DNA from 3 places in the Cellulomonas endometrii genome. Region 1 is predicted to be linked to each of the others. Evidence: riboswitches for the same ligand, from Rfam matches in the RefSeq annotation. Region 1 holds a riboswitch; each other region holds the start of a gene.
What was found. Region 1 has a riboswitch for S-adenosylmethionine ahead of QNH85_RS09075 (NAD(P)H-dependent oxidoreductase). Riboswitches for the same ligand answer to the same signal wherever they lie in the genome.

Region 2: another riboswitch for S-adenosylmethionine. It lies ahead of QNH85_RS17340 (DUF1737 domain-containing protein); the one in region 1 lies ahead of QNH85_RS09075 (NAD(P)H-dependent oxidoreductase).
Region 3: another riboswitch for S-adenosylmethionine. It lies ahead of QNH85_RS17055 (methylenetetrahydrofolate reductase); the one in region 1 lies ahead of QNH85_RS09075 (NAD(P)H-dependent oxidoreductase).

The regions. Positions count from the first base shown of each region.
Region 1 covers NZ_CATKPC010000006.1:155,510-162,734, reverse strand. Annotated here, with positions in the region: gene QNH85_RS09085 (GNAT family N-acetyltransferase) at 1-173, opposite strand, end outside; gene QNH85_RS09080 (hypothetical protein) at 217-687, opposite strand; SAM riboswitch class IV at 1,647-1,759, opposite strand; SAM riboswitch class IV at 1,963-2,092, shown strand; gene QNH85_RS09075 (NAD(P)H-dependent oxidoreductase) at 2,113-2,685, shown strand; gene QNH85_RS09070 (flavin reductase family protein) at 2,682-3,269, shown strand; gene QNH85_RS09065 (LLM class oxidoreductase) at 3,331-4,491, shown strand; gene QNH85_RS09060 (NtaA/DmoA family FMN-dependent monooxygenase) at 4,503-5,891, shown strand; gene QNH85_RS09055 (PGPGW domain-containing protein) at 6,002-6,349, shown strand; gene QNH85_RS09050 (MarR family winged helix-turn-helix transcriptional regulator) at 6,351-6,881, opposite strand; gene QNH85_RS09045 (NADPH-dependent F420 reductase) at 6,979-7,225, shown strand, end outside.
Region 2 covers NZ_CATKPC010000021.1:16,941-24,165, reverse strand. Annotated here, with positions in the region: gene QNH85_RS17360 (3-oxoacyl-ACP reductase) at 1-774, shown strand, start outside; gene QNH85_RS17355 (MaoC family dehydratase) at 771-1,718, shown strand; gene QNH85_RS17350 (pentapeptide repeat-containing protein) at 1,747-2,370, shown strand; gene QNH85_RS17345 (aminotransferase class V-fold PLP-dependent enzyme) at 2,437-3,831, opposite strand; SAM riboswitch class IV at 3,881-3,996, opposite strand; SAM riboswitch class I at 4,146-4,256, shown strand; partial or broken gene QNH85_RS17340 (DUF1737 domain-containing protein) at 4,263-4,439, shown strand; gene QNH85_RS17335 (rhodanese-like domain-containing protein) at 4,463-4,912, shown strand; gene QNH85_RS17330 (O-succinylhomoserine sulfhydrylase) at 4,909-6,159, shown strand; gene QNH85_RS17325 (hypothetical protein) at 6,116-6,613, opposite strand; gene QNH85_RS17320 (hypothetical protein) at 6,662-7,225, opposite strand, start outside.
Region 3 covers NZ_CATKPC010000020.1:23,823-31,047, reverse strand. Annotated here, with positions in the region: gene QNH85_RS17070 (hypothetical protein) at 1-60, shown strand, start outside; gene QNH85_RS17065 (helix-turn-helix domain-containing protein) at 115-441, shown strand; gene QNH85_RS17060 (SMP-30/gluconolactonase/LRE family protein) at 478-1,449, opposite strand; SAM riboswitch class I at 1,572-1,667, shown strand; gene QNH85_RS17055 (methylenetetrahydrofolate reductase) at 1,673-2,716, shown strand; gene metE (5-methyltetrahydropteroyltriglutamate--homocysteine S-methyltransferase) at 2,725-5,073, shown strand; gene QNH85_RS17045 (Hsp20/alpha crystallin family protein) at 5,147-5,608, opposite strand; gene QNH85_RS17040 ((deoxy)nucleoside triphosphate pyrophosphohydrolase) at 5,771-6,205, opposite strand; gene QNH85_RS17035 (YeiH family protein) at 6,332-7,225, opposite strand, start outside.

The sequences.
Region 1 (7,225 bases):
CGCTCGTACCGGGTGCCGTACTCGTGGGCGAGGCCGTCGAGCAGCGGGCGCACCAGCGGGTCGTGCAGCGCGACGGCGCGGACGGTGAGCCGGGCGGCGTCGGGGTGGGCGGCGTCGGGGTGGGCGGCGTCGGGGTGCGCGGGCGCCGGTGTCGGCAGCTCGGTCGTGGTCATCGGATCACCTCGGGGTCGGTCGGGCGGAGGGCGTGGCGCCCGGTCAGGTGGTGGCGAGCGCGGCGGACGGGCGGAGCCGGAACAGCCCGGCGTGCTGCAGCGCCGGGACGACGCGGTCGACGAGCGCGTCGAGGTCGGCCTCGGGCGCCGAGGGGCGGACGACGAACCCGTCGGCCGCGCTGGCGTCCACCCAGGCGGCCGCCAGCGCGGCGAGGTCGGCGCCCGTCCCGGCGAGCACCGGGACCCGCGCGCCGGCGTGGGCGGTCCCGCCGCCGTCCCCGGGCCGGGCGAGCGCGAGCCGGGCGGCGGCGGTCTCCGGGTCGTCCGCGAGCGCCACGTCGACGTCGGCGAGCACCCGCACGGCGCCGGCCGGGCGCCCGGCGACGGCCGCCGCGTCCCGCACGAGCGAGCGCAGCCGCGCGCCCTGCGCGACGTCCGGGACGGCGATCCGCGCGACGGCCCCGCGCCGCCCCGCCCACGCGGCCCCCGCCGCACCGGAGACGGGGAGAACCACGCAAGGCCACCCCGCCGCGGGGCCGGGACCGGGACGGCGGCCGCCCGGCCCCACCGCGAACCGCACCCCGTCGTGGTCGACGCGGAACCGGCCGTCGGGGTCGAGCAGCAGGGCGCCGGCGTCCCCGGGCCCGTCCCCTCCCCTCGACCGCCGCCACGGCAGCCTCCGCGCCGCCGCCACTCGCGCTCGTCCGCACCCGGCGCGGGGCCGGAGAGCAACCAGCCCGCGGGTCCCCGCCCGGCGCGCTGCACGCCCCGGACCGCCCCCGCCACGTGCGCGGGGTCGACGTGCTCGTGCGCCACCCCGGCGACGAGGGCGGTGCCGGTGCCGAGCGGCGCGACCCGGGCGGCGGCCACGGCGGCGTCGAGCCGGCCCGGGACCTGCCGGCGGCCGGGGTGCAGCAAGAACGCGTCGCCCAGCAGGACCAGGTCGAGCAGGCCGCGGACGGCCCGGTGCACGAGCCGCGCCAGGCGCTCGCCGTCGAAGGGGCGCGGGACGACCACGCCGTGCGGGCCGTGGCCGCCGGGGCGGGCGCCCAGCGCCGTCAGGTCGACGGCGAGGACGACGTGCCGGTCCTCGGGGCGGGCGGGGCCGGGCGGGGCCGGGCGGGGGGGGGGGGGGGGCATGGCGGGGCTCCGTTCGCGGGCGGCAGGGCGGGACGGCGCGCGGCAGCGCGGACCGGGGTGCCGGACGGGGTGGGGTGCGGCCGGTGGGGTGCGGCCGGTGGGACGCGGACCGGCGGGCCGCGGCGCGAGGTCGCGCGCGGGGCGCTGCGCGCGCTCGGCGCGGCGGGGTGCGGGAGGTCAGCGACAGCGACAGGAGGCGGCGCGCGGGGCGACGGCGCCCGGCAGGCCGGCGGGCACGGCGCAGGGCCGTGCGGCGCGGGAGGACGGACGCGCGGTCGGCGTCGGCGTGCTCCGGTTCATGCGTGCTCCTCGGTGCGCCCGCCGGGGGACGGGCTCGCGTGTTGCCCCACTGCCGGCGGCAGCGGGCCTGGTCCTCACCCGGGGCACCCACCCGCGCGGGGGGTTGCCGTCCGACGAGCCGGGGCTTGGTGTCGGAGCTCATGACCACCGGGCCTCACCGCCGGTGCTGCTCGGCGTGACTCGGTGCCGCGGAACTTAGGGACGCCGCGCTCGGGAAGTCAACGAGCCGGGTGCGGCGTCTCGCATGGCGGAGCGATGTCACCGCGGGGGCGACGCACGGTCCCGGATCGTGAGAACTCCCCCGCGCACCGTCGGCCCGCGCGCCCGCCGGTGCTAGACAGCCGCCCGAGGTCACGAGTCCCAGCGCCAAGCCCCGGCTTGCTGGGCAGCAACCCCACGTCACGGCGGGGTGCTCCGGGAGATGACCTGGCCGTCGGCCGGGGCTCACCCCCCGTTCCGCCGCGCGGCAAGCGTGATCGACCCGTCTGCGAGGCACCCCATGACGTCCCGTCCCCCTGCCGTCGTCGCCCTCTCCGGCAACCCGCGGCCCGGCTCCCGCACCCTCCAGGCCGCCCGCGCGGTCGCCGCCCGCGTCGCGGAGCACCTGACCGACGGCCCCGCTCCCGCGGTCACCACCGTCGACCTGGCGGAGCTCGCGGGCGAGGTGCTCGCCCCGGTGCACCCCGCCGCCGACGACGCCCTGGCCCGGCTCGCCGCCGCCGACGTGGCGGTCGTCGCGACGCCGGTCTACAAGGCGTCCTACACCGGGCTGCTCAAGGCGTTCCTGGACCTGTACGGCCCGGACGGCCTCGCCGGGGTCGTCGCCGTCCCGCTGGTCGTGTCCGGCAACCCCGCGCACGCGCTGGCCGGCGAGGTGCACCTGCGGCCGGTGCTCGTCGAGCTCGGCGCCGTCGTGCCGACCCGGGCGCTCGCGGTCACGGAGGCGCAGCTGCCCGACCTCGACGCGGTGCTCGACGCCTGGCTGCTGCGGTCCGGCGCGGCGCTGCGGCGCGCTGCGGGCGTGCCCGCGGACCCCGCCGTCACCCGTCCGGCCGTGGCGGTGGCCCGGTGACCGCCGAGCACACGGACCTGTCGGCGCTCGAGCGGCTGCTCGCCGAGCAGGACGAGCGGCAGCTGGACGCCCAGGAGTTCAAGTCGGTGTTCCGCCGGCACCCCGCGGGCGTCGCCGTGGTGGCGCTGCGGCACGAGGGGCAGCCGGTCGGGTTCACCGCCACGTCCGTCATCTCGGTGTCCGCCGCCCCGCCGCTGCTCGCGTTCTCGCTCGCGTCCACCTCCTCGTCGTGGCCGGCCGTCTCGGGGGCCGCGACGCTGGCGGTGAGCTTCCTCGCGGACCACCAGCACGACGTCTCCGCCCGGTTCGCAACCAGCGGGATCGACCGGTTCGCCGCCGGCGGGTGGTCGTCGCTCGCGACCGGTGAGCCCGTGATCGACGGCGCGGTGTCGTGGGTGCGGGCGCGGGTGCTGCAGCGCACGCCCGTGGGCGACAGCTACCTGGTCTCGCTGCGGGCCCTGTCCGCCGGCTCCCCCGCCGCCGACACGGCTGGGGGCGCGGCCGGGGACGCGGGCCGCCCGCCGTCCCCGCTCGTCTACCACGACCGCACCTACCACCGGATCGGCGGGCACTCGGCGCTCTGAGGCGCCCCGACGCCCCCGCACCGACCGTCACCCCGCACCCGCGCGCCCCTCGGAGGACCGCATGACCACCCCACCCCTGTTCCTCGGCGTCGACGTCGACGGCGCCGGCAGCCACCCCGCGGCCGCCGCCGTCACCGGCCTGAGCGGCGCCGACCTCGTCTCCGGCGCCCGCCTGGCCGGGACGGTGCGCCGCGCCGAGAACGCCGGCTTCACCTTCGCGACCTTCGCCGACGCGGTGCTGCCCGCCGCGCCCGGGGCCACCACCTCGGCGCGGCTGGACGCGGTCACCCGCGCGGCGTTCGTGTCCCGGACCACCACGGCCCTCGGCCTGGTGCCGGAGGTGCCGACGACCTACCCCGAGCCGTTCCACGTCGCCGCGCAGCTCGCGTCGCTCGACATCGCCGCGTCCGGCCGGGGCGGCTGGCTGGCGGCCGTCACCCCGGGCGACGCGGCACCCGCGGCGTACGGCCGGGCGGCGGTGCCGGACCTGGACCGCGAGGCGCGGGACGTCGTCCAGGTGGTCCGCGACCTGTGGGACTCGTGGGAGGACGACGCGGTGATCCGGGACGTCGCCACCGGCCGGTACGTCGACCGCGGCCGCGTGCACCGCGTCGACTTCCGCGGTGCGAGCTTCTCCGTCGTGGGCCCGCTCATCACGCCGCGGCCGCCGCAGGGCCAGCTGGTGGTGCTCGCGCGGGCGGGCGACGTCGCCGCCGGCCGGCCGGGCGAGGACCTGGTGGACGTGGCCCTCGTCGGGGGCGCGGGCGGTGCGGGCGTGGGCGGTGCGGGCGTGGCGGGCGCGGACGTGGCCGGCGCGCTCGCCGCCGCCCGGGAGGCCCGCGGAGCGACCCCGGGCGCACCGCTCGCCGCGGTCGAGATCGAGGTCGTCCTCGACACCGCCGACCGCACCGGGCGCGAGCGGCTCGCCGAGCTGGACGGCACCCGACCGCCGGCGCCCGGCCGGGCCCTGCGGCACGTCGGCGACGCGGCGGGGCTGGTCCGGCTGCTCACCGAGCTCGCGGCGTCCGAGGAGGTCGCCGGCGTGCGGCTGCTCCCCGCGGTCCTCGACGTCGACCTGCCCGTGCTGGCCCGCGAGGTGCTGCCCGCCCTGCGCGCCGCCCGGCTCGCCGCCGCCCCGCGCGCCGGCGCGACCCTGCGCGACCACCTGGGCCTGCCCCGTCCCGCCCACCGCCTCGCCGGGTCCGCCCGGCAGTCCGCCTGAGGAGTCCCGCCATGTCCGAGCACCCCCTGACGCGCCCCGCGGCGCAGGTCCACTTCGGCGTCTTCTTCCAGGGCGTCAACCACACGACCATCTGGTCCGACCCCGAGTCCGGCTCGCAGACGGACTTCGCGTCCTTCGAGCGCGTGGCCCGCACCGCGGAGCGCGGCCTGTTCGACGCCTTCTTCCTCGGCGAGGGCCTGCGGCTGCGCGAGAGCCGCGGCGCCCTGCACGACCTGGACGTGGTGGGTCGCCCGGACGCCATCACGCAGCTCGCGGCGCTGGCGGCGGTCACCGAGCGGATCGGCCTGGTCGCCACCCAGAACACCACCTACAACGACCCCGTCGACCTCGCCCGGCGCCTCGCCGGCCTGGACGTGCTGTCCGGCGGGCGCGCCGCGTGGAACGTCGTGACCACGGACAACGCCTGGACCGGGGAGAACTTCCGCCGGGGCGGCTACCTCGACCACGCCCGCCGGTACGACCGCGCCGAGCAGGTGCTGGCCACCGCCCGCCGGATCTGGGACGCCTGGCCCGCCGCCGACGCCGGCGACGTGGCCCACGTGTCCGTGCACGGCGAGCTGCTGGACGCGGAGGTCGACCCCACCACCCCCCGCAGCCCGCAGGGCCACCCGGTGATCTTCCAGGCCGGCGACTCCCCGCAGGGCCGCGACTTCGCCGCCCGGTCGGCGGACGTGATCTTCAGCCGGCACGGGAGCGTGCTCGCCGACGCGCTGGCGTTCGCCGAGGACATCCGTGCCCGCACGGTCGCCGCCGGCCGGCCCGAGGACGACGTGAAGATCTTCCCGGGCACCGCCGTCGTGGTCGGGGACACCGCCGCCGAGGCCGAGGAGAAGGACCGCTGGGTCCGGTGGAACCAGGTCAGCCCCGCCACGGCGCTGCACGTCGTCGGCACGATCTGGGGCGAGGACCTCAGCGGCTACGACCCGGACGGCCCGCTCCCGGCGCACGACCCGGTCGTCGCCGAGCTCGGCGCGGAGGGCGGGACGTCGACGACCGGCGCCCGCACCCACGAGGTCGCCGCGCGGTGGCGGTCGCTCGCCGAGGCGGAGGGCCTCTCGATCCGGCAGCTCGTCGTGCGCGTCACGGGCGAGCGGGGGTTCGTCGGCACGCCGTCGGCCGTCGCGGACCGCCTGGTCCAGTTCGTCCGGACGGGCGCGGTCGACGGGTTCAACATCAGCCCCTGGATCATCCCGTCCGGGCTGGACGACATCGTCGACCGGGTCGTGCCGGAGCTGCAGGAGCGCGGGGCCTACCGCACCGCGTACGCCGGCACGACGCTCCGCGAGCACCTGGGCCTGCGGGGGCCGCTGACCCGCCGCGGCCCGTCGGGGGCGCACCCCGCGGCGGACGCGCGCACCCCGGAGCTCGTGGCGCGCTGACGCACGGCCCGCGCCCGCCCGGCGGCCCGGATCTCACCCGCCGGTCCCGGGAACAATCGAGGCGTCCCGGACGTCATGCTGCCGTGGACACCTCGACCCCCGGAGGCCGCGTGCCCGACGACGGCCTGGCCGCCGAGATCGCCGCCGGCGAGCGCACCGACACCGGCGCGCACCTCGCCCTGGCCCGGCTGCGCGCGCGCCTGGACAGCACGCCGTGGCTCCGGCTGACGTACAAGGTCGTGGTGACGGTCGTCGGCGGGTCGGTGGTCGCCGTCGGGATCGCCCTGCTCGTCCTGCCTGGGCCGGGCTGGCTGCTGATCTTCCTGGGTCTCGGCATCCTCGGCACCGAGTTCCCGGCGGTCCGCCGCCTGACGGACCGCTTCAAGGCCTTCGTGATGCGGGTGTGGCAGTCGTGGCGGGACCGCCGGGCGCGGCGCCGCGGCGAGAGCGCCGGATAGGTCAGCTCCCCGCCGCCTCGTTCCCGCACGCGTCGGAGGCGCCGGCGACGGGGTTCTGCGCCTCGAGCCGGTTCTCGGGGTCGAGCGCGCCGAGGACGGCGAGCGCGATCGCGTCGAGCTGGTCGACCTGCTCCGCGGTGAGGCGGTCGACGACCAGCCGCCGGACCTCCGCGACGTGCGTGGGGGCGGTCGCGACCACCTTCCGCCAGCCGTCCTCGGTGAGCGTCGCCAGCGTGGAGCGCCGGTCGTCGTCGGAGCGGGTGCGCGTGAGGTAGCCGCGCGCCTCCAGCCGGGCCGCGACGTGGGACAGCCGCGGCAGCGTGGCGTTGGTGCTGGCCGCGAGCCCGCTCATCCGCAGGGTGCGCTGCGGGGCCTCGGACAGCTTGGCGAGCACCAGGTAGTCGTAGTGGGACAGGTCGGCATCGCGCTGGAGCTGGTGGTCGAGCGCGGTCGGCAGCAGCTCGGCGACGGCCTCCAGCCGCATCCAGGCCTGCAGCTCGCGGGCGCTGAGCCAGCGCGGGTCGTCGGTCATGGCGCCATCCTACCGAAAGGTTGACGCTTCAACAGACCGGGCGTAGTTTCAGTTGAAGCGACAACCTCTGCCGCGGACCCCGACCCCAGGAGCAGACATGACCAGCGTGACCGTCATCGGAGCAGGAAACATCGGCGCGGCCGTCGCGCGGCTCGCGCTCACGGCGGGCGCCGACGTCCAGGTGCTGACCCGGGACCCCGCGAAGGCGGCGGCCGTCGACCCCCGCGTCACCCCCGGCACGGTCGGCGACGCCGTCACCGGCGACGTCGTGGTGCTGGCGCTCCCCTACCCCGCGCTCGCCGAGGTCGCCGACCGCTACGCCGACGGGTTCGCCGGCCGGGTGG
Region 2 (7,225 bases), on a different contig from region 1:
GACTCCGCGGCCGGGTCCCTGCCCGCGGACTGGGAGCGGCCGCTCGACGGCCGGGTCGCGGTCGTCACGGGCGCCGCCCGGGGCATCGGCGAGGCCATCGCCACGACGCTCGCCCGCGACGGCGCCACCGTCGTGGCCGTCGACGTCCCCGCCGCGGGCGAGGCGCTCGCGTCGGTCGCGAACCGGGTGCGCGGCACCGCGCTGCAGCTCGACGTCACGGCCGAGGACGCCGGGGCCCGGATCCTGGAGCACGCCCTGGCGCGGCACGGCCGGCTCGACGTCGTCGTGCACAACGCGGGCATCACCCGGGACAAGCTGCTCGCGAACATGACGCCCGACCGCTGGGAGTCCGTCATCGCGGTGAACATCGCCGCGCAGCTCCGGATCAACGAGGCGCTGCTGACGTCGGGCGACTTCACCGACGCGCCGCGGATCGTGTCGCTCGCCTCGACCTCCGGGATCGCCGGGAACCGCGGGCAGACGAACTACGCCGCCTCGAAGGGCGGGGTCATCGGCATGGTCCAGGCCACCGCGCCGCTGCTCGCGGCGTTCGGGGGCACGGCCAACGCCGTCGCACCCGGGTTCATCGAGACCGACATGACCGCCCGCATGCCCGCGCTCACCCGGCAGGTCGCGCGGCGGCTGTCCTCGCTGCAGCAGGGCGGCCTGCCGGTCGACGTCGCCGAGGCCGTGGCGTTCCTCGCGTCGCCGCAGGCCGGCGGGGTCGTGGGGCAGGTGCTGCGGGTGTGCGGCCAGAGCATGGTCGGCCGGTGACGGCCGTCGCCACCGGGGCGGGACGCGAAGTCGTCCTCGGCGCGCCGCCCCGGCTCGGGGAGCTGTACGCCCGCGCCGGCCTCGCGTCGGGCCGCGCCGCCGTCGGCGGTCAGGTGCGCCGGGTGCTGCGCCGCGGCGAGGGCTCCGGCGCCGCGGCGGCGCTGCCCGCCGTGACGCACCGGCTCGACGGCGTGCACCCCGACGCCGAGCAGCTGACCGCGTACCAGCACCTGGTCGGCGAGCCGGCCGGCGACGTGCTGCCCGCCGGATACGTGCACGTCCTGGCGTTCCCCGTCGCGATCGCGCTCATCGTGCGGCCCGACTTCCCGATGCCCCCGCTCGGCATCGTGCACCTGGCCAACCGGGTGGAGCAGCGCCAGGCGCTGCGGCTCGGCGACGTGCTCGAGATCCGCGCGTGGGCGCAGGACCTGCGGCCGCACCGCCGCGGCGCGCAGGTCGACCTCGTGTCCGAGGTGCGGCGCGCGGGCGACCCGGGGTCCGCCCCCGCCGCGTGGCGCGGGGTCTCGACGTACCTGGCGCCCGGCGTCCGGGTGCCCGGTGCCCCGCCCGAGGACGCACCCCGGCCCGACTTCGTCCCGCCCGCGCCCACCGGCCGCTGGGCCCTGGGCGCCGACGCCGGGCGCCGGTACGCCGCGGTGTCCGGGGACGCCAACCCGATCCACCTGTCCCCGCTGACGGCCAGGGCCCTCGGGTTCCCCCGGGCCATCGCGCACGGCATGTTCACCGCGGCCCGGGCGCTCGCCGACGTCGGCGCCCGGCGCGGCAGGACGTACACGTGGGACGTGGAGTTCGCCTCCCCCGTGCTGCTGCCCGCGACGCCCGCGGTGTCCGTCGCGCGGGACGGGGACGGGTGGGTGGTCACGGCCTGGGACGCGCGGAAGGGGAAGCTGCACCTGCGCTCGGAGGTGCGGCCGCTGGGGTGACGTCACACCCGGGTGCCACGCTGGTCCCATGACGACCCCGCGCGAGGACACCCTGGACCGCTGGACCGGCACCCTGGAGCCGGAGGGCGACTACGACCGCCTGCTCCTCGACGCGCTGGACCTGTCCGACGCCGACGCGGAGAGCGCCCGGGTGATCGAGTGCCTGCTGCGCGGCTGCGACCTGGGCGGCGCCGAGCTCGACCACGCGCACCTGGTCGACACCACGCTGACCGACTGCCGCGCGGGCACCCTGCGGGCCCGGTCGGGGTCGTGGCGGGACGTGACGCTGCGGGACTGCCGGCTCGGCGCGTTCGAGGCGTTCGGCAGCTCGTGGGACCGGGTGACCGTCGAGGGCGGGAAGATCGACTACCTGAACCTGCGGGACGCGCGGGTGCAGGACCTCCGGTTCGTGCACTGCACGATCGGCGACCTGGACCTCGCGGGGGTGAAGGCCGCGCGGGTGCGGTTCGAGGACTGCCGGGTCGGGCGGCTCGACGTCACGCGGGCGCAGCTGCGGGAGGTCGACCTGCGCGGCGCGGACCTGGCCGGGCTGGACGGCACCGCGGGCCTCAAGGGCGCCACGATCAGCCGGCAGCAGCTGCTGGACCTGGCGGACGCGCTCGCGGAGCACCTGGGCGTCACCGTCCGCTGACCCCGTGGCGGGCGTGCGCGACCCGGGCCGGCCTGCCCCCCGCTCGGGCCGACCCGGGCCGCGGTCTCAGTCCTCCACCGCGGGGCCGCACGCGGCGGCCGCGGTGGCGGCGATGGCGTCGATGCCGGGCACCGCGGGCCGGGGCCGGGTGTCCCCGGCCACCGTCCAGCACCCGTCGACGACCTCGTACGCGGCGCGCGGCCCGTCGGCGACGAACGCGTGGAGCCCGGCGACGAGCCGGTCGACCGCGTCGGTCGTGGTGCCGACGCCGACCGACGCCCGCAGCGCCCCGCCGGTCACGCCGACCCGCGCGAGCAGCGGGTGCGCGCAGAACCGGCCGTCCCGCACGCCGATCCCGTGCTCCGCCGACAGGTACGCGGCGACGAGCCCGGAGTCGTGGTCGCCGAGCGTGAACGACACGACGCCCACCGGGTCGGCGGAGTCGGACCACAGCCGCAGCACCCGCGCGCCGGGCACGGTCGCGAGGCCCGCGAGCAGCCGGTCCCGCAGCGCCGTCTCGTGCGCGGCGAGCGCGCCGTCGGGCAGGGCCGCCAGGGTGTCGCACGCCTCCGCGAGCGCCACCGCGCCGAGCACGTTCGGCGAGCCGCCCTCGTGCCGCGCGGGCGCCGGCTGCCACAGCGTCCGGTCGGTGCGGACGTCGCGGACGGCGCCGCCGCCGGCGAGGTAGGGGGTCCCGGCGTCCAGCCAGTCCCGGCGCCCCACGAGCGCACCCGCCCCGAACGGCGCGTACGTCTTGTGCCCGGAGAACGCCACGTAGTCGACGCCCGACTCGGCCAGCGAGAACGCGCGGTGCGGGACGAGCTGCGCGCCGTCGACGGCCACGCGCGCTCCCGCCTCCTGCGCGAGCGCCACCACCGAGGCGATCGGCAGTGCCTCGCCGGTCACGTTGGACGCGCCCGTCACCGTGACCAGGGCGTACGGCTGCCGGGCCAGCTCATCGCGCAGGGCGACGAGCGTCTCCGCGACGGTCGGCGCGGACGGCAGGACCGTCGCCACCCGGCCGGAGCCGCGGACGGACCGCACCCAGGGCAGCAGGTTGGCGTGGTGCTCGACGTCGAGCACCAGCACCCGCCCGCCGTCGGGCACGCACCCGGCCAGCAGGTTGAGCGAGTCGGTGGTGTTCCGCGTGATGACCGCGACGTCGTCCTCGCGGGCCCCGACGAACCGCGCGACCGCCGACCGGGAGGCCTCGTACAGGGCCGTCGACACCTGCGACAGGTAACCCGCGCCGCGGTGCACGGACGCGTACAGCGGCAGCACCTCGACGACCCGCGCGGCGACGGACTCGAGCGCCGGCGCGGACGCCGCGTAGTCCAGGTTGGCGTACGGCACGGACCGGCCGTCGACCAGCGGGACGAGCGTGTCCCAGCCGACGACGGGCAGCAGCGCCTGCTCGGCGGTGACGGCGGTGGCACACGTGGTGGCGGTGGAGACGGACATGGGAGGACCCCCGGGTGGATCGATGGGGGCCCGGTGCGTCGACCGGGTCACCCCGCGCTTGCCGGCCACCGGACGGTGGACGGCCAGGTCGTCACCCGGGGCACCCCGCCGCGGAGGGAGGGTTGCCGGCCAGCGAGCCGGGGCTTCGCGCTGGCGCTCATGACCTGCCACGAGGATGGGGCGGGCGCGGCGGAGGTGTCAACCGGCGTCCAGCCACCGGCACGGGTGAACCCGCCGCGGACCAGAAGGGGACCGGCCGTGGACCGGCCGTGGACGAGGGGAGTGACGCCCCCGGCCGATGGCGTAGCATCGCCGCACCATCCAGAGCGGCCGAGAGATCTGGCTCGTCGACGCCGCAGCAACCCGCGGTCCGCCTCCTCGCGAGCCGGACCGGCCGAGGGTGCTTCCGCCAGGTCCGATGGAGGAGACGCATGACCGACACCGACGACCGCCTGCGCTACCGCCTGCTGACGGGGCCGGACGACCGCTCGTTCTGCGAACGGGTCAGCGAGGCGCTGGCCGACGGCTACGAGCTGCACGGCGCCCCCGCGGCGACCTTCGACGGCCAGCGCGTGATCGTGGCGCAGGCCGTCGTGCTGCCCGCGTCCGCCACGGCCCGGGTGCGGCCGCTGTGAGCGCGCGGCACGGGCACGGCTACGCCGGCGACCTGACCCCGCAGGAGGCCTGGGACCTGCTCGCGTCCGACGAGCGCGCCGTCCTGGTCGACGTCCGCACCGAGGGCGAGTGGCAGACCATCGGCGTCCCCGACACGGGCGACCTGGCCGGCGAGGACACCGCCGAGCGCACCGCCTTCGTGCAGTGGACCGACGCGTTCGGCCGCCCGAACCCGCGGTTCCTCGACGAGCTCGCGCGCGCCGGGATCACGCCCGACGACCCGCGGCCCGTCGTGTTCCTGTGCCGGTCCGGCGTGCGCTCCGTCGCCGCCGCGAGCACCGCGACCGCCGCGGGCCTCGGCCCGGCGTACAACGTCCTGAGCGGGTTCGAGGGCGACGTCGGCCCCGACGGCCGCCGCGGCCACCAGGGCTGGCGCGCCGAGGGGCTCCCGTGGCGGGAGGCGTGACCACCCCCGGCCCCGGCGACTGGCAGGACGACCGGCTCCCGCGCGAGGGGCTGCGGCCGGACACGCTCGCGGTCCGCGGCGGCACCGTCCGCACCGGGTTCCAGGAGACGTCCGAGGCGCTGTTCCTCACCCAGGGGTACGTCTACGCCCACGCGGCCGACGCGGAGGCCGCGTTCGCCGGCGAGAGCGACCGGTTCCTGTACTCCCGGTACGGCAACCCCACGGTGTCGAGCTTCGAGGAGCGGCTGCGCCTGCTCGAGGGCGCCGAGGCCTGCTACGCGACGGCGTCCGGCATGTCCGCGGTGTTCACGGCCCTCGCGGCGCTGGTCCGCTCCGGGTCGCGCGTGGTCGCCGCCCGGGCGCTGTTCGGGTCGTCGGTGGTGATCTTCGACGAGATCTTCGCGAAGTGGGGCGTCCGGACCGACTACGTCGACGGGCACGTCCCCGAGCAGTGGGAGGCCGCGCTCGCCACCCCCGCGGACGTCGTGTTCTTCGAGACCCCGTCGAACCCGATGCAGGACCTCGTGGACATCGCCACCGTCAGCCGCCTGGCGCACGCGGCCGGCGCGGTCGTCGTGGTCGACAACGTGTTCGCGACGCCCGTCCTGTCCCGGCCGCTCGCGTTCGGCGCCGACGTCGTCGTGTACTCGGCGACCAAGCACATCGACGGGCAGGGGCGCGTCCTCGGCGGGGCGATCCTGGGCACCGACGCGTTCGTGCACGGCCCGGTGCAGACGCTGATCCGGAACACGGGGCCCTCGCTCAGCCCGTTCAACGCGTGGGTGCTGCTCAAGGGCCTGGAGACGCTGTCGCTGCGGGTGCGGCACCAGACGGCGTCCGCGCTGACCCTCGCCGGCCGGCTGGAGCAGCACCCCGCCGTCGCGTCGGTCCGGTACCCGTACCTGCCGTCGCACCCGCAGCACGACCTCGCGCTCGCGCAGCAGGACGGCGGCGGGACCGTCGTGACGTTCGACCTGCGGGTGCCCGAGGGCGCCGGGCCGGACGTGGCGAAGAAGTCGACGTACGCGTTCCTCGACGCCCTGCGGGTCGTCGACATCTCGAACAACCTGGGCGACGCGAAGTCCCTGGTCACGCACCCGGCGACGACCACCCACCGCAAGCTCGGCCCGGCCGGGCGCGCGGCGGTCGGCATCGCGGAGTCCACCGTGCGGCTGTCGGTCGGGCTCGAGGACCCCGCCGACCTCAGCGACGACCTGGAGCAGGCGCTGGCGGCGCTGGAGGGCTGACCGCCGGCGCCGCGGGCTCCGCGGCCGCGCGCGGCCGCCAGCGCAGCAGCGCGACGAGGGCGAGCGCCGTCGGGACGAGCGCGAGGACGGCGCCGTTCGCGATCACGGACGGCCACGACGTGCCGGCGCCCGACGGCGGTCCGACGACGAGCAGCGTCGCGGCCGCGGTGGTGACGACCGCCGTCGCGAGCGTGGTGAGCGCGATCGCGACCGCACGCGCCGGCCGGCCCCGCGGCGGCAGGGACGGGGCGACCGCGAGCACGCCCAGGCCGACCACCGTCAGCGCGGCCGTGCACGGCAGCGTGAGGAACGCGACCAGGTACAGGCTGTAGCCCGCGCCGGCCAGGACGTCCGCCGGCGACATGCCCAGCACCAGCGCGAGGACCAGCCACCCGCCGACGAGCACCGCGGGCAGCGCGAGGCCGGCGAGCACCCAGTGCCACAGACGAGTCACGCACTCAACCTAGCGAGCAGCCGCTCCAGCCCGCGCGGCTCCGGGGCCTCAGGCGGCGACGAGGGCCCGGAGCTGCGCCGCGGCGGCCGGTCCGCCGGCCAGCGGGTGCAGCACGACCCCGTCGACGCCGGCCCGGCGCGCGAGCTCGCGCACCTCGGCCACGAGGCGGTCGGCGGTCGTCACGACCCGGGTGTCCGCCGGCGACCACGTGAGCCCGGCCAGGGCGTCGAGGTGCTCGAGCTGCGACCGCTTGCGGCGGGCGGTCCTCTCGTCGCCCGCGAGCACCACCTCCAGGTCCAGCAGCACCCGCACCTCCGCCCGGTCGCGGCCCGACGCGGCGACGGCCTCCTCCACCAGGGCGGCGACCCGCGACAGCGCGCCCACGGACGGCACGGCGACGGAGAACTCGAGCCGGATGACGTCGGCGTGCACCGCGGCCAGGGCGATCGCCGACTCGGACCCGGGGCGCGACTCCACGGTGCGCACGCCGTAGTCGGGGGCGAGCACGTGGATGGTCGGGTCGGGCGCGGGCGGATGCGCGGGAGCCGGGGCGTGCCGGCGGGCGAGCGGCAGGACGACGGGCAGGTGACGTGCGGCGGCCGCGGGCGCGCG
Region 3 (7,225 bases), on a different contig from region 1:
CAGCGCCGGGAGATCGCGGCGGCCAGGCGCCACCTCGCCGCCTGGCGGGCGAGCACTTGACGTCCCATGTGCGTCAGCACATAAGATCAGCCAGGACAGCACGGGAGGTGCGCCATGGCCACGACGCCGTACCGCCAGATCGCAGAGGACGTCCGAGCGGGGTGGACCCCCGACGTCCAGGCCGTCGCGAACCGGACGGGGGCCGATCTCCGTGCCCGGCTGGCAGCGGACGAACGGCTGGGCCAGGACATCGCGGCACTCCGCCGGGAGAACCACCTCAGTCAGGCACAGCTCGCGCAGCGGGCGTCGGTTCAGCAGGCGGACATCAGCCGCATCGAACGCGGGCTCGGCAACCCGACCAGGGACACGCTGGTGCGCCTCGCGTCCGCGCTGGGTGGGCGCCTCACCGTCGTCGGTGAGCCTGCTCCCGGGGAGGACTGAGGTGGGACCGCGGGCAACGCGCCGGGGAGCGCCGGCTCACCGGTCGGCGAACCGCGGCACCGGCAGCCCGTCGACCGCGACGGCGCACCCGAGCACCGCCCCGCCCAGCGGGTCGCCGTCGGCCGCGGCGGTCGTCACGAACAGCCGCCCGGCACCCGGCGCCCCGAACCCCGGGCACGTCACGTCCGGCGTCGGCGCCTCGACCACGCCCACCGGGGTCCCGTCCGGCGAGACCCGCAGCACGCACCCGGCGCCGTACACCGCGAGCCACAGGCACCCCTCGGCGTCCACCGCGGTGCCGTCCGGGGTCGGCCCGTCCGGGTCGAACGCGAGGAGCACCTCCGGCTCCCCGCACGTGCCGGACGCGACGTCGTACGGCATCCGGAACACCACCCCGGCCGCGGTGTCCGTCAGGTAGCACGTGCCGCCGTCGGGGCTCCACGCCAGCCCGTTCCCGATGCCGACGCCCGTGTGCACCGCCCGGACGTCGAGCCCGTCCGCAGCGGCGGACCCGTCGGCGGACCCGCCGGACGACACCCGGTAGACCGTGCCGTCACCGGGTGACCCGTCCCGCGGCATGCTCGCCACCCAGAACCGCCCGGCCGGGTCGCACCCGCCGTCGTTGAACCGGTACCCGGCCGGCATGTCGCCGGGCCGGGTGACCGGTCCGAGCGTGGTGCCGTCGTGGACGCCGAGCCCGTCCGCGGTCGCGAGCAGCAGCCCCCCGGACGCGGTGGGCCAGGCGACCCCCACCTGCGACGGGACGTTCGACAGGCTGTCCCGCAGGGGGTCGCCGCCGGCCCACCGGTGCACGGTGCGGCCGTCGATGTCGACCCAGACCAGCGCGTCCGCCGACGCGTCCCAGAGGGGCCGCTCCCCCAGCTCCGCGCGCGCGTCCCCGAGCACCTCGGCGCGACCGGTCACGGTGCCGGCCGCCCGGGCAGCGGCCACCAGGTCGGGGACCCGGAGGCGGGTGGCGGGCAGCGGGACGGCGCGCAGGTCGGTCATCGGCCGACCCTGGCACGCCGCCCAGCGACCCGCACGCGCAGCCCTCCGCGTGTGGTCCCCGTCACGAGTAGATGACGCATCAGGGGCACTGGACACCCTCCGGGGCGGGCTCTACGGTGGCCACACCATCCAGAGCGGCCGAGAGACCTGGCTCGTCGACGTCGCAGCAACCCCCCTCCTCGTGAGGGTGTGGGTGCTTCCGCCAGGTTCGATGGAGCTGACGATGAGCAGTACTGGCGCACCCGCGCACCCCACGGCCGACGACGCGGTGGCCGACGGCCTCGGTGCCGTCGACCGCCCCACCGTGTCGTTCGAGCTGTTCCCGCCGCGGAACCCGGACGCCGCACCGCGGCTGTGGTCCACGGTGCAGCAGCTCGCCGCCGCGCGCCCGGACTTCGTGTCCGTCACCTACGGCGCGTCCGGCAGCACCCGGCAGACCACCCGGGCGCTCGTGCGGCGGCTGCTGCGCGAGACGTCGCTCAGCCCGATCGCGCACCTGACCTGCGTGGGCACCTCGCGGGAGGACCTGACCCGCACGGTCGAGGAGTTCCTGGACGAGGGCGTCCGCTCGTTCCTGGCGCTGCGCGGCGACCCGCCCGCCGACGAGTCCTGGCGGCCGCACCCCGAGGGCCTGCCGACGGCGAGCGCCCTGGTGGCGCTGCTCCGGGAGATCGAGCGGCGCCGGTGCGCCACCAGCCCCGCGCAGGCCGTCCGCGCGGCGAGCCGGCCGCTGTCGGTGGCGGTCGCCGCGTTCCCGCGGGGCAACGCCGGCTCGGGCAGCACGCGGGAGCAGGACATCGCGGCGCTGCTCGCCAAGCAGGAGGCCGGCGCGGACTTCGCGATCACCCAGGTGTTCTACGACGTCGACTCGTACTGCGAGCTCGTGGCGCTGGCCCGGGACGCGGGCGTCGTCATCCCGATCATCCCGGGGATCATCCCGATGACCGACCCCGCACGCCTGCGCCGCGTCCAGCAGCTCACCGGCGTGGAGGTGCCGGCGCAGGTCCTCGACGTGCTCGACGCGTTCGACCCCGAGGACCCCGTCGACGTCGGCCGCCGGCACCGCGCGGGCACCCGCCTGGGCGTCGACCTGGCGAACGCCGTGCTCGACGGCGGCGCGCCCGGCGTCCACCTCTACACCTTCAACACCCCCGGCCCCGCGCTGGACCTGCTGGAGGGCGCCGGCCTCGGTGGCGACGCCCCCAGCGCGCACAGCCGCGTCACCGCGGCCCCCCTCGACGACCCGACCCCCGTTCCCACCAGCTGAGGCGAGACATGACCGAGCACACGCACCCCTTCCCCGCCGGCACGATCCTGGGCTACCCCCGCATCGGGCCGCGCCGCGAGCTGAAGAAGGCCCTCGAGGCGTTCTGGGCCGGCCGCGCGAGCGCCGAGGAGGTCGAGGCGGCGGCCGCCGACCTGCGCCGCCGCACCCGCACCCACCTGGCCGGGCTGGGCCTGGACACCCGCCTGCCCGCGATCCCCAGCGCGTTCTCCTTCTACGACCACGTGCTCGACGCCGCGACCGTGCTGGGCGCGGTGCCGGAGCGGTTCGCCGACCTGACGACGGCCGACGGCGGGCTGGACCTCGCGGGGTACTCCACCGTCGCCCGCGGCCGCGGGGACGACCTGCCGCTCGAGATGACCAAGTGGTTCGACTCGAACTACCACTACCTGGTCCCGGAGATCGGCCCGACGACGACGTTCCGCTACGCGAGCGACCGCCCGGTGCGCGAGCTCGCCGAGGGCCTGGCCGACGGCGTGCTCACCCGCCCGGTGCTCGTCGGGCCGGTGACGTTCCTGGCGCTGGCGAAGCCGACCGAGGACGCGCCGGAGGACTTCCTGCCGATCGACCGCCTCGCCGACGTGCTGCCGGTCTACGCGGAGCTGCTGCGGGACCTCGCCCGCGCCGGCGCCACGTGGGTGCAGCTCGACGAGCCCGCGCTGGTGTCGGAGTCGACCGGCGTGCCCGCCGACCGGCTGCTCGCCGCGGCGGCCGAGGCGTACCGGGCGCTGGCCACCGCGCTGCCCGCCGCCGAGCGCCCCGCGATCCTCGTGGCCGCGCCCTACGGCGACCTCCGCGACGCCCTGCCCGTGCTCGCGGGCACCGACGTCGAGGGCCTCGCGATCGACCTCGTGCGGGGCGACGTCCCGGCGGAGCCGGTGCCGGGCCTGGGGTCGAAGGTGCTCGTCGGCGGCGTCGTCGACGGCCACAACGTCTGGCGCGCCGACCTCTCGGCCGCGCTCGGCACGCTCGAGCGTCTGGAGGGCCTGGGCGCCGCGCAGGTCGCGGTCGCGACCTCGACGTCGCTGTTCCACCTCCCGCACGACGTGGAGGAGGAGCAGCAGCTCGACCCGACCCTGCGGTCGTGGCTGGCGTTCGCGGACCAGAAGGTCGGCGAGGTCGTCACCCTGGCGACGGGCCTGACCGAGGGCCGCGAGGCCGTGCACGCGGAGCTGCTCGCCGCCGCCGACGCCCGCCGGAGCCGCGCCGAGGCGCCCGGCGTCGTCCGCCCGGAGGTCCGCGACCGGCTCGCCGCGCTGCCCGCCGACGCGTTCCACCGCGGGCCGTTCGACGCCCGCCGCGACGCCCAGGCCGCCCGCCTGCGCCTGCCGGCCCTGCCCACCACGACGATCGGGTCGTTCCCGCAGACCCCGGAGATCCGGGTGGCCCGCGCCGCGTTCGGCCGCGGGGAGCTGACCGCCGCGCAGTACGAGGACGAGATGAAGGCGGAGATCCGCCGCGTCGTCGAGCTCCAGGAGGAGATCGGCCTGGACGTCCTCGTGCACGGCGAGCCCGAGCGCAACGACATGGTGCAGTACTTCGCCGAGAACCTCGACGGGTTCGACGTGACGCAGCACGGCTGGGTGCAGTCCTACGGCTCGCGCTGCACCCGCCCGTCGATCCTCTGGGGCGACGTGTCGCGCCCGGCACCGATCACCGTGCCGTGGACGACCTACACGCAGTCGCTCACCCCGAAGCCGGTCAAGGGCATGCTCACCGGGCCGGTCACGATCCTCGCGTGGTCGTTCGTCCGCGACGACCAGCCGCTCGCCGACACCGCGAACCAGGTGGCGCTGGCGCTGCGGGACGAGATCGCCGACCTCGAGGCCGCCGGCACCGCGATCGTCCAGGTCGACGAGCCCGCCCTGCGGGAGCTGCTGCCGCTGCGTGCCGAGGACCACGCCGCCTACCTGGACTGGTCGGTGCGGTCGTTCCGCCTGGCGACGTCGGGCGTGCGGCCGGACACCCAGATCCACACGCACCTGTGCTACTCGGAGTTCGGCGAGGTGATCGGCGCGATCGACGGCCTGGACGCCGACGTGACGTCGATCGAGGCGGCCCGCTCGAAGATGGAGATCCTGGCCGACATCGCCGCCGAGGGCTACCCGCGCGGCATCGGCCCGGGCGTCTACGACATCCACTCGCCGCGCGTGCCGAGCGAGGCGGAGGTCACCGAGCTGCTCTCGGAGGCCGTCCGCGCGATCGACCCGGCGCAGCTGTGGGTGAACCCGGACTGCGGGCTGAAGACCCGGCGGTACGCCGAGGTCACGCCGTCGCTGGAGCACATCCTCGCGGCGACGCGCACGGTGCGGGCGGGCCTGGCGGTGCCGACCGCCTGACGGCCCCGGACGCGACGACGCCCCGGTCTCCCCGCGCGGGGGACCGGGGCGTCGTGCGCGCCGTGCCGCCGGCTCAGGCGTTCGCGTGCTGCTCCGGCTGCGACGCGTCGGCCCGCTGCTCGATGGTCGCCGGTGTCCCACCGGTGGTGACCTCGATGCGGCGCGGCTTGGCCTCCTCGGCCACGGGGATGGTGAGCGTCAGCACGCCGTCGGCGTACGACGCGGAGATGGCGTCGAGCGCCAGGCCGCGGCCCACGGTCAGCTGCCGCGCGTAGGTGCCGACGGGGCGCTCCTTGGCGAGCCACTGCACGCCGTCCTCGGTCCGCGCCGTGCGCTGGGCGCGGATGGTGAGCGTGCGGTCGTCCACGTTCACGTCGATCGAGCCCGGGTCGGCTCCCGGCAGGTCGACGTGCAGGACGTAGTGGTCGCCGGCGCGGTACAGGTCCATCGGCATGGTCGCCGCGGCCCGCTGCGAGCCGAGCACCTGGTTCATCAGCCGGTCCATCTCCTGGAACGGGTCGAATCGCGTAGCCACAGCCCGTCACCTCCTCCGAGCGATCGGGCCCCGGACGGTCCGGGACCGCGGTGCTGTCCCGGGCCTGGTCGGCCCGGGAGGGCTACGAGACATGTTTTAGCACTCTCGTGTGGTGAGTGCCAGATCGGTCCCCGGGTGTTCGCTCAGAGATGAACGCGCTGGTCAGGCGCTGCGGACGTCGCCCTCCACCCGTCGCCCGAGGGCGTCGACGATGCGCACGTCGGCGTCCAGCCACGGCACCGTGAGCCACTGACCGCGCGGCAGCCAGCGCAGCGCGTCGTGCTCGACCAGCGGCTCGGGCGTGCCGGCGACGACCTCCGCGAGCCACAGCCGCATCGTGTACCGCTCGCTCAGCCGCCAGCACCCGTCGTCCGGCCCGGGCAGCTCGTCGCCCAGGCCCACGCGGACCCCGAGCTCCTCGCGCAGCTCGCGGTGCAGGGCGTCCTCGGGCGCCTCGCCGGGCTCGACCTTGCCGCCGGGGAACTCCCACCGCCCGGCGAGGCTGGCGGGCGACCGCCGCCGCGCGGCCAGCAGCTCCGCGGGGGCGTCGAGGTCGTCGACGATCGCGGCGGCCACGACGAGCACGGGGAGGTCCATGCGGAAAGTCTGCCAGCGCGACATGTCCTGCGCGTTGCGCCGTCGCGACGCCCCGGGTGGAACGTTCGAGCGGACACGTCGTGGGCGTGTCGGCCGGAACCGTCCACCCGGGAGGCAGCGGGCGGGTCAGGCGACCAGGACGAGGCCCGCCAGGCTGACGGTGGCCGCGACGAGCGTCGACGCCGCACCGAGCGCGAGCGGCCGGCCGCCCGTGCGGACCAGCCGGCCCAGGTGGATCTGCGTCCCCAGCGCGGTCATCGCGGCGCCGAGCAGCAGGGTGGTCACGGGCTTCACCGCCGGCAGCACCGCGTCGGGCAGCACGCCCGACGACCGCACGGCCACCGCCACGACGAACCCGACGACGAACAGCGGCACGAGCGGCGGCCGTCCGGCACCCGGCCGACCCGCGTCCGGCGGGGCGGACGCCCGCCGCGCGACCCCGACCCCCGCGACCAGCGGCGCGAGCAGCACCACGCGCGCGAGCTTCGCGACCACGGCGACCGACAGCGCGGCGGCGGACACGGTGCCCGCCGCCGCGACCACCTGCGCGACCTCGTGCACCGACATCCCCGCCCACAGCCCGGCGGTCCGGTCGGAGAGCCCGAGCGCGGCGGCGGCGAGCGGCACCCCGACGATCGCGAGGCTGCCGTACACGGTGACCAGCGCGACCGCGGTGGCGACCTCCTCCTCGTCGGCGTCGGCGACCGGGCTCATCGCGGCGACCGCGGCGGCGCCGCAGATCGAGAACCCGGTCGCGACCAGCAGCGTCAGCGCGCGCCCGACCCCGAGGCGCGGCCCGAGCCACCGCGTCGCCGCGAAGGTCGCCGCCACCGTGACCAGCAGGACCGCGGCCTCGGCGACGCCGAGCCCCAGCAGGTCGCCGACCGACAGCTGCAGCCCCAGCAGCACGACGCCCGCCCGCAGCACCCGCCGGCCGGTCCACGCGAGGCCGGGCTCGAGCGCCGCGGGCAGCAGCCCCGCGGACCGCGCGACCGCCCCGAGCAGGATCGCGACCAGCAG